3 regions of the Pseudomonas sp. BE134 genome follow, and region 3 is predicted to be linked to each of the others. Evidence: predicted binding sites of a transcription regulator. Region 3 holds the regulator's gene; each other region holds the start of a gene.
What was found. Region 3 encodes sigma-54, which starts transcription at its own class of promoters, with help from an activator protein. Its sites were predicted from a motif close to ANTGGCATNNANNTTGCTNT; they were not measured.

Region 1: a site for sigma-54 is predicted at 2,388-2,407, ahead of glnK (P-II family nitrogen regulator). Genes of this name have one in related genera too.
Region 2: a site for sigma-54 is predicted at 1,472-1,491, ahead of glnA (type I glutamate--ammonia ligase). Genes of this name have one in related genera too.

Annotation. Positions count from the first base shown of each region.
Region 1 covers NZ_JAVDUA010000002.1:223,158-226,436, forward strand. The annotation lists gene J2Y56_RS03130 (secondary thiamine-phosphate synthase enzyme YjbQ) at 1-256, opposite strand, end outside; gene J2Y56_RS03135 (ammonium transporter) at 469-1,806, opposite strand; gene glnK (P-II family nitrogen regulator) at 1,842-2,180, opposite strand; gene J2Y56_RS03145 (accessory factor UbiK family protein) at 2,602-2,862, shown strand; partial or broken gene J2Y56_RS03150 (ATP-binding protein) at 3,081-3,279, shown strand, end outside.
Region 2 covers NZ_JAVDUA010000003.1:166,447-169,725, forward strand. The annotation lists gene glnA (type I glutamate--ammonia ligase) at 1-1,375, opposite strand, end outside; gene thiI (tRNA uracil 4-sulfurtransferase ThiI) at 1,706-3,160, shown strand.
Region 3 covers NZ_JAVDUA010000022.1:39,519-42,797, reverse strand. The annotation lists gene lptA (lipopolysaccharide transport periplasmic protein LptA) at 1-308, shown strand, start outside; gene lptB (LPS export ABC transporter ATP-binding protein) at 308-1,033, shown strand; gene J2Y56_RS18605 (RNA polymerase factor sigma-54) at 1,217-2,710, shown strand; gene hpf (ribosome hibernation-promoting factor, HPF/YfiA family) at 2,785-3,093, shown strand; gene ptsN (PTS IIA-like nitrogen regulatory protein PtsN) at 3,106-3,279, shown strand, end outside.

The DNA of each region.
Region 1 (3,279 bases), on a different contig from region 3:
CCAGGCCTTCGTCGTTATGCTCATAGCCGTCTGTTCCTTGTGGGACCAGACGATTGAAAAACCGTTCGAAGTCACGACGTACCGCCGGATCGGCGTTCTCGTTGATGGTCAACGACGCCGAGGTATGCTGCAGCCACAGATGCAACAGACCAACCCGACACGCCTTGAGTTCAGGCAGGCCGGCGAGTAACTCGTCCGTTACCAGATGAAAGCCCCGGGGCCTTGCCCGCAGGGTAATCAGAGTCTGTTGCCACATACAGTTCTCCGCACGTTCGGGGCGCATTCTAGCGCGCTCTGGGAAAAAACAAAGGCCCTAATATTCCTTCAATCATGTAAGCCATCGGCCGCAGAAAAACGCCCGTCGTAAACGCCCCTGAACGTGTACGAAAAAACCTTTCAGCAGTTCCTTCACTGACAAACGCCAGACAAAAAAATGCCCGGCAAGCCGGGCAAATTTTTGTGCGCGTCTTACACGTTGTAGCCGCGTTCGTTATGAAGTGCCAGGTCGATGCCGACCGCCTCTTCTTCTTCCGAGATCCGCAGGCCCATGACGGCGTCCAAGACCTTGAGAATGACGTAGGTGGCGATCGCGGTGTAGATCACCGTGAAGCCCACGCCTTTGCACTGGATCCAGACCTGTGCGGCAATGTCGGTGACGGTGCCGAAACCACCCATGGACGGTGCAGCGAACACACCCGTCAGGATCGCGCCGAGGATACCGCCGATACCGTGCACGCCGAAAGCGTCCAGGGAATCGTCATAACCGAGTTTGCGTTTGAGGGTCGTGGCGCAGAAGAAGCACACCACGCCGGCTGCCAGGCCAATGACCAGCGCGCCCATCGGGCCCACGGTGCCAGCCGCTGGCGTGACGGCTACCAGACCGGCAACAACACCTGAGGCGATGCCCAGTGCACTTGGTTTGCCATGAGTGACCCACTCGGCGAGCATCCAGCCCAGTGCAGCAGCGGCTGTTGCGATCTGGGTCACCAGCATCGCCATACCGGCCGTGCCGTTGGCCGCCGCAGCGGAACCGGCGTTGAAGCCGAACCAGCCGACCCACAACATCGCGGCGCCCATCAGGGTGTAACCGAGGTTGTGCGGAGCCATCGGGGTGGTCGGGAAGCCTTTGCGCTTGCCCAGTACCAGGCAGGCAATCAGGCCGGCCACACCGGCGTTGATGTGCACCACGGTGCCGCCGGCGAAGTCGAGCACGCCCCAGTCCCACATCAGGCCGCCGTTACCGGACCAGACCATGTGCGCAATCGGTGCGTAAACCAGAGTGAACCACACGCCCATGAAGACCAGCATGGCGGAGAACTTCATCCGCTCGGCGAAGGCACCGACGATCAGCGCTGGGGTGATGATGGCGAAGGTCATCTGGAAGGTGATGAACACCGCCTCAGGGAACAGCGCCGCAGGGCCGGTCAGGCTCGATGGCGTGACACCGGCGAGGAATGCCTTGCCCATGCCGCCGACGAAGGAGTTGAAGTTGACGACGCCCTGCTCCATGCCAGTCGTGTCGAACGCGATGCTGTAGCCATAAATGACCCACAGGACGCTGATCAGACCGGTAATGGCGAAGCACTGCATCATCACGGAAAGAATGTTTTTGGACCGAACCATGCCGCCATAGAACAGCGCGAGACCAGGAATGGTCATGAACAGCACGAGGGCTGTCGAGGTCATCATCCAGGCGGTATCGCCGGAGTTCAGGACTGGGGCTGCCACTTCGTCTGCCGCCAAAGCCAGGCCGGGCATTACGAGGGACAACAGGGCTCCTAGCCCTGCGAATTTACGCAGAGTCATATTGTTTTCTCCTGGGGCGTTGGGTTTGTGGCGGCTTAGATTGCGTCGGTATCGGTTTCGCCGGTACGGATGCGAATCGCCTGTTCCAGATTGACCACGAAGATCTTGCCGTCACCGATCTTGCCGGTGTTGGCCGCCTTGGTTATCGCCTCGATAACCCGATCCAGATCCTTGTCGTCAATGGCGACATCGATCTTCACCTTTGGCAGAAAATCGACCACGTATTCCGCGCCGCGATACAGCTCGGTGTGACCCTTCTGCCGACCGAAGCCTTTGACTTCAGTAACGGTAATGCCCTGCACGCCGATCTCGGACAACGACTCGCGCACGTCGTCCAGTTTGAACGGCTTGATGATGGCAGTGACTAGCTTCATGAAAACTCTCTCCCGAATTGGTGGACTTGCCCCAGGAAAACAAACCCGTCTCAAGTCTAAGCGCAGTGCCTGGCTTTGTAACGCATCGTCGGCCTTGAATGCCCGTCCGATTCCAGCTAACCACTCCGTACGAAACACTTCCCCCCGTTTCGCCTGGCGCACTGCATTCGACACAGCGACTGCATCAGTGCATGGGTTGATTGTCACTAAGCAGAAAGCTTGCCATCTCGACAAAACCCACTGAATTCAATCCCTTGGCCAATACCGCAGTCCGCCACCCTGATTTACCCGAGAACTAACGCACAACAACAGTGCGCCGCCGTCCGTCCGCATGCGCGAAAAACGTGCGCCACCTGGCTACCGGAATTGACTATAGACACTGCGTGATACACTGCCCGCCAATGTTTCCAGGACCTTTCCCATGCTCGCGCCCAAAGACTTCCTAGACGCCCTGACGGGCACCGCCTCCCGCCTCTTCAGCGGCGATACCCCGCTGCCGAAAAGCGAAATCGAAAGCCAGTTCAAGGCATTGCTGCAGAGCGGCTTCAGCAAGCTCGACCTGGTGAGCCGGGAAGAGTTTGATAGCCAGATGGTTGTGCTGGCTCGCACCCGCGCACGGTTGGAGAGTCTTGAGGCGAAGGTGGCGGAGCTGGAAGCGAAGCTGAATCCGCCTGCCGAGTAACACCGCGATTCCACAGTGAAGTCCAATCCACTGTGGGAACCCAATCTACTGTGGGAGCGAGCCTGCTCGCGATAAGGTCGGAACGACCTTCAGATTTACCTGTAGGAGTTGCCGAGGGCTGCGAGCTTTTGATCTTCAGCCCGCAACAGTCCCGGCAACGTCCTACAAGAAAACCACCGCCGTCCGATTGCGCCGCAATGCCTCCGGTTTCTATGCTCACCCAACCCCACCACTCCGCTTCCGGGCCGGCATTGGTCGGCGGCGGCTCGAAACCGCAACCCGGCGAAATAACCCTCGCCCATCATGGCGTTCTATTTCTCGACGAACTTCCGGAATTCGATCGCAAGCTGGAGGTTTTGAGAGAGCCGCTGGAATCCGGTCACATCGTGATTTCCCGCGCCAAGGACCGTGTCCGCT
Region 2 (3,279 bases), on a different contig from region 3:
GGTGTACGAAGGTACGAACCTTGATTTCTTCTTCGCTTTTCAGGGCGATGTAAGCGTCGATGAAGTCGTCGCTGAAAACGCCGCCTTTGGTCAGGAACGCACGACCTTTGTCCAGCTCTTCCAGGGCTTCTTTCAGGCTGCCGCAAACTTGTGGGATCTCTTTCGCCTCTTCAGGCGGCAGGTCGTACAGGTTTTTGTCAGCTGCGTCGCCAGGGTGGATCTTGTTCTGGATGCCGTCCAGGCCAGCCATCAACAGTGCAGCGAAGCCCAGGTACGGGTTAGCTGCTGGATCCGGGAAGCGAGCTTCGATACGGCGAGCGCGAGGGCTGGACACGTAAGGAATGCGGATCGAAGCGGAACGGTTGCGAGCCGAGTAGGCCAGCATTACTGGAGCTTCGAAACCTGGGACCAGACGCTTGTAGGAGTTGGTCGACGGGTTGGTGAAGCCGTTCAGTGCCTTACCGTGCTTGATGATGCCGCCGATGAAGTACAGAGCGGTGTCGGACAGGCCGGCATAGCCTTCGCCAGCGAAGGTGTTCTTGCCATCTTTGGCGATGGACAGGTGAACGTGCATACCCGAACCGTTGTCGCCATACAGAGGCTTAGGCATGAAAGTCGCGGTGCGGCCGTAAGCAACTGCAACGTTGTGTACGCAGTACTTCAGGGTCTGAACTTCGTCAGCCTTGGCAACCAGGGTGTTGAACTTCACACCGATTTCGTTCTGGCCGGCAGTCGCCACTTCGTGGTGGTGAACTTCGATGGTCAGGCCCATTTCTTCCATGGCGTTGCACATGGAGGTACGGATTTCGTGGTCGTGGTCGAACGGTGGAACCGGGAAGTAACCGCCTTTGATACCTGGACGGTGACCATGGTTGCCGCCTTCGATGTCCTGGTCGGACATCCACGAACCTTGTTCGGAGAAGATTTTGAACATCGAGCCAGAGATGTCGGACTTGAACTTCACTTGATCGAAGATGAAGAACTCAGGCTCCGGACCTACGAATACGGTGTCGCCGATACCGGTCGACTTCAGGTATTCCTCGGCGCGGTGGGCGATGGCGCGTGGGTCACGGTCATAGCCTTGCATGGTCGAAGGGTCGATCACGTTGCAGACCAGAATCAGCGTTGGGTCTTCGGTGAACGGGTCGAGGACGGCAGTGCTGTCGTCCGGCAGCAGGATCATGTCGGAGGCTTCGATGCCTTTCCAGCCGGCGATGGAGGAACCGTCGAACATTTTGCCTTCTTCGAAGAAAGCTTCATCCAGCGCGTCGCGAGCCGGCATGGTCACGTGGTGCTGAGTGCCTTTGGTGTCCGTGAAGCGCAGATCAATCCATTTGACGTCATGATCTTTGATGAGTTGAACCGACTTCGACATAGTGTCCTCCGGGTGGCTTCGGGCTTAGTAGTGGATGCCCTTGGAATGTGGGTGATGCCGGCGCGAATACTCTGCCAAGGCAACCTGCCTCACAAGGGAGCAAATTGCATGCCAGTGCCCCACCATGGGTTTTTTGCCCCATTTTCACGCTTATAAAGGTACAGACGGTCATTAGACGGAAAATCGCGCCCTACAATGTGGCGCAAAAATCTGCAAACGACCTGTTTTGGTGCGCGAAAAACCTTCTGCATATTAACTGGTTAAACCTTGAGCAATTTCCGCTATAATCCGCGCCCCCCTTTTTCGGCTGGCCCAGCGCGCGCTGTTTTCATGAAACTAATCGTAAAAGTCTTTCCCGAGATCACCATCAAGAGCCGCCCGGTACGGATGCGTTTCATCCGCCAATTGGCCAAAAACATCCGCACCGTGCTCCGCGATCTGGACCCGGCCGTGGTGGTGAACGGTGTGTGGGACAATCTCGAACTGGAAACCCGCGTCAGCGAGCCCAAAGCCCTGAAGGAGATGGGCGAGCGCCTGAGCTGCATGCCGGGCGTCGCGCACTTCCTGCAGATCGACGAATACCCGCTGGGTGATTTCGATGACATCGTTGAAAAGTGCAAGCAGCACTACGGTGATGCACTGGCCGGCAAGATTTTCTCGGTGCGGTGCAAACGCGCCGGCAAGCACCCATTTAGCTCGATAGATATTGAGAAATACGTCGGCAGCCAGTTGCGCCGTCAGTGCGGTGCCGCCGGGATTGACCTGAAAAAACCTGAAATCGAAGTCCGAATCGAAGTTCGCGACCAACGGTTGTTCGTGATCCATAGTCAGCACAACGGCATTGGCGGTTATCCGCTGGGTGCACTGGAACAGACGCTTGTACTGATGTCCGGCGGCTTCGATTCCACCGTGGCGGCGTACCAGATCATGCGCCGTGGCCTGATGAGCCATTTCTGCTTCTTCAATCTGGGCGGAAGGGCCCACGAACTGGGCGTCATGGAAGTCGCGCACTTCATCTGGAAGAAGTACGGAAGCTCTCAGCGCGTGTTATTTGTCAGTGTGCCGTTCGAGGAAGTTCTGGGAGAAATTCTCGGGAAAGTCGATAACAGTCATATGGGCGTAGTTTTGAAGCGTATGATGTTGCGCGCTGCTTCCCGTATTGCTGATCGGTTGCAAATCGAAGCGCTGGTCACCGGTGAAGCGATTTCCCAGGTGTCGAGCCAGACGTTGCCGAACCTGTCCGTGATCGACTGCGTGACCGACAAGCTGGTCTTGCGTCCGCTGATTGCCAGTCACAAGCAGGACATCATCGATCTGGCCAACGAAATCGGGACGGCCGACTTCGCCAAGCACATGCCGGAATACTGCGGGGTCATCTCGGTCAATCCGAAGACGGCTGCCAAGCGCCACCGGGTGGAGCACGAAGAGAAAGAATTCGACATGGCGGTCCTTGAGCGTGCGCTCGAGAACGCCAAACTGGTACCGATCGATCGCGTCATCGACGAATTGGGCCAGGACTTGCAGATTGAAGAAGTCAGCGAAGCGCTGGCGGGGCAAATCATCATCGACATCCGTCACCCGGATGCCGCTGAAGATGATCCGCTGGCCCTGGCTGGTATCGAGGTACAAGCGATGCCTTTCTATGCATTGAACGCTCGTTTCAAGGAACTGGACCCTACTCGCCAGTACCTGCTGTATTGCGACAAAGGCGTGATGAGTCGCCTGCATGCCCACCATTTGCTCAGTGAGGGGCATGCCAATGTGCGCGTTTATCGACCGAGCTAAGAGCCCGGGGCTGTATGCCTGTGGCCTGCGTCACCGGCCCCCCGACTCTGCCGTCAAGCTGTAACGGCAAGGCCTGACTCTACTGTAATCGCTGCCAAGACTTGTCAGCACACCGAATC
Region 3 (3,279 bases):
TGGTGACTTCGGTGGGCAACCTCGCCTACTTCGAGCAACTGCAAACCCAGGGCGATTCCAAGCCTGTCCAGGGCTGGGGTGTGACCATCCAGTACCATGCCGCGCAAAATCGCGTCGTTCTGATCGACAAGGCAAAAGTGGTCGACAAGGACAACAACATCACCCAAGGCGAGAAAATCGTCTACGACACCGAGAAAAAGCTTGCCAGCGCCGGTCGCGCTACAGGCAGCAAGGTGACCGAGTCGCGTCCGCGTATCGATATGGTGATCCAGCCCAAGCCGAAAACCGACGAGAAAAAGGCCCCGTAATGGCAACTCTGAAAGCTCAGCATCTGGCCAAGAGCTACAAGAGCCGCCAGGTCGTGCGCGACGTCAGCCTGTCGATCGACAGCGGTCAGATCGTCGGCCTGCTGGGGCCTAACGGCGCCGGCAAGACCACGTGTTTCTACATGATCGTCGGCCTGGTGCAGGCTGATCAGGGCCGCGTTCTGATCGACGATCTGGACGTCAGCCACCAGCCAATGCACGGTCGCGCAAAGGCCGGTATCGGCTATCTGCCGCAAGAAGCGTCGATCTTCCGCAAACTCTCGGTGGCCGACAACATCATGGCCATCCTCGAGACGCGCAAGGAACTCGACAAGGCCGGGCGTCGCAAAGAGCTGGAAAGCCTGCTGCAGGAATTTCATATCAGCCACATCCGCGACAACCTTGGCATGAGCCTGTCGGGTGGTGAACGCCGCCGCGTGGAAATCGCCCGGGCACTGGCTACCAACCCGAAATTCATCCTGCTCGACGAACCCTTCGCCGGCGTGGACCCGATTTCGGTCGGCGACATCAAACAGATCATCTACCACCTCAAGGCCAAGGGCATTGGCGTGCTGATCACTGACCACAACGTCCGTGAAACCCTGGATATCTGCGAAACAGCCTACATCGTCAACGATGGCCAGCTGATCGCCGAAGGCGATGCCGCCACTATCCTGGCCAATGATCTCGTCAAGGAAGTTTATCTGGGCCATGAGTTCCGCCTGTAAGCGTTGAGGTGTCTGGCTAGTCGACTGAGCGCTAATCGCGGTAAAAATCAACAGGTTTTTATTGTTACGGCGCTCTAGGCAAACACTTCAGTTTCAGGCATATAATTTGCTTATGTTTGGCGCTCCGGCGCCCTGTAGTGGATGGCGCATGTGCGCCGGCGAATAAGGTGTTAAGCCCCTGCCATGAAACCATCGCTAGTCTTGAGAATGGGCCAGCAGCTGACGATGACACCGCAGCTGCAACAGGCCATCCGCCTGCTCCAATTGTCGACCCTGGATCTGCAACAGGAAATCCAGGAGGCCCTGGAGTCCAATCCGATGCTCGAACGCCAGGAAGAAGGCGACGACTTCGACAACGCCGACCCCTTGGCCGACAAAGCCGAGCAGCCACCCAACGCCGACATTCAGGAACCCTCCTACCAGGAAACCGCCCCGACGGTGGACAACCTCGATGAAGGCGACTGGAACGAACGCATTCCCAATGAGCTGCCGGTCGATACCGCCTGGGAAGACGTTTACCAGACCAGCGCCAGCAGCCTGCCGAGCAACGATGACGACGAATGGGATTTCACCACTCGCACATCGGCCGGCGAGAGCCTGCAAAGCCACCTGTTGTGGCAACTGAACCTGGCACCGATGTCCGACACCGATCGCCTGATCGCCGTGACCCTGATCGACTGCATCAACAATCAGGGCTATCTGGATGAAACCCTCGAGGAAATCCTTGAAGCCTTCGATCCGGAACTGGACATCGAACTGGACGAAATCGAAGCCGTCCTGCATCGCATCCAGCAATTCGAGCCAGCCGGTATCGGCGCTCGCAACCTGGGCGAATGCCTGCTGCTGCAATTGCGCCAATTGCCAGCCAAGACGCCTTGGCTCGCCGAAGCCAAGCGCTTGGTCAGCGACTACATCGATCTGCTCGGCAGCCGCGACTACTCCCAGCTGATGCGCCGGATGAAGCTCAAGGAAGATGAACTGCGCCAGGTCATCGAACTGGTCCAGAGCCTCAACCCGCGCCCCGGCTCGCAAATCGAATCCAGCGAAGCCGAGTACGTCGTCCCCGACGTTATCGTGCGCAAGGATAACGAACGCTGGCTGGTGGAGCTGAATCAGGAATCGGTGCCACGGCTGCGGGTCAACGCCCAATACGCCGGGTTTGTCCGTCGCGCCGACACCAGCGCCGACAACACATTCATGCGCAATCAGTTGCAAGAGGCCCGCTGGTTCATCAAGAGCCTGCAAAGCCGTAACGAAACACTGATGAAAGTCGCCACCCAGATCGTCGAGCATCAGCGCGGCTTCCTGGAATACGGCGACGAAGCCATGAAGCCGCTGGTCCTGCATGACATTGCCGAAGCCGTGGGCATGCACGAATCGACGATTTCACGGGTGACCACGCAAAAATTCATGCATACCCCTCGGGGTATATACGAGCTGAAATACTTTTTTTCCAGCCACGTCAGCACGTCCGAAGGCGGTGAATGCTCGTCCACAGCGATCCGCGCGATCATCAAAAAACTGGTTGCCGCGGAAAATCAGAAAAAGCCGTTGAGTGACAGCAAGATCGCTGGTTTACTGGAGGCACAAGGCATTCAGGTGGCTCGCCGCACCGTCGCCAAGTACCGCGAGTCCCTCGGGATCGCGCCTTCGAGCGAACGCAAGCGGTTGATGTAGAGCCACGCCACAGCGTTCCAGTGGTAGATCATCTGATCTACCGCTTTATGCACTGGCAACGAAGGAGAAGCTGTATGCAAGTCAACATCAGTGGACACCAACTGGAAGTGACCGAACCCCTGCGCGCCTACATCGGCGAAAAACTCGAACGATTAGAGCGGCATTTCGACAAGATAACCAACGTGCAGGTCACGATGACGGTCGAGAAGCTGAAGCAGAAAATCGAAGCCACCCTGCATATTCCCGGCAATGAAGTGGTCGCAAACGCGGAACATACCGATATGTACGCGGCGATCGATTCACTGACCGACAAGCTGGATAAACAACTCAAAAAGCATAAGGAAAAGACCCAGAGCCTCCTCCAGGGCGCAACCGGTCGTTAACCCCCCCAATCCATGATCCGACTAGAAACCATCCTGACCCCCGGCCGTTCTCAAGTGAACGCGCCGGGTGGCAGTAAAAAGAAAGCCCTCGAGCAAATTGCCAACCTTATCCACCGCGAAGTACCGGATCTGGAAATGCAGGACGTCTTCGAGGCCCTGATTGCCCGTGAGAAACTCGGTTCTACC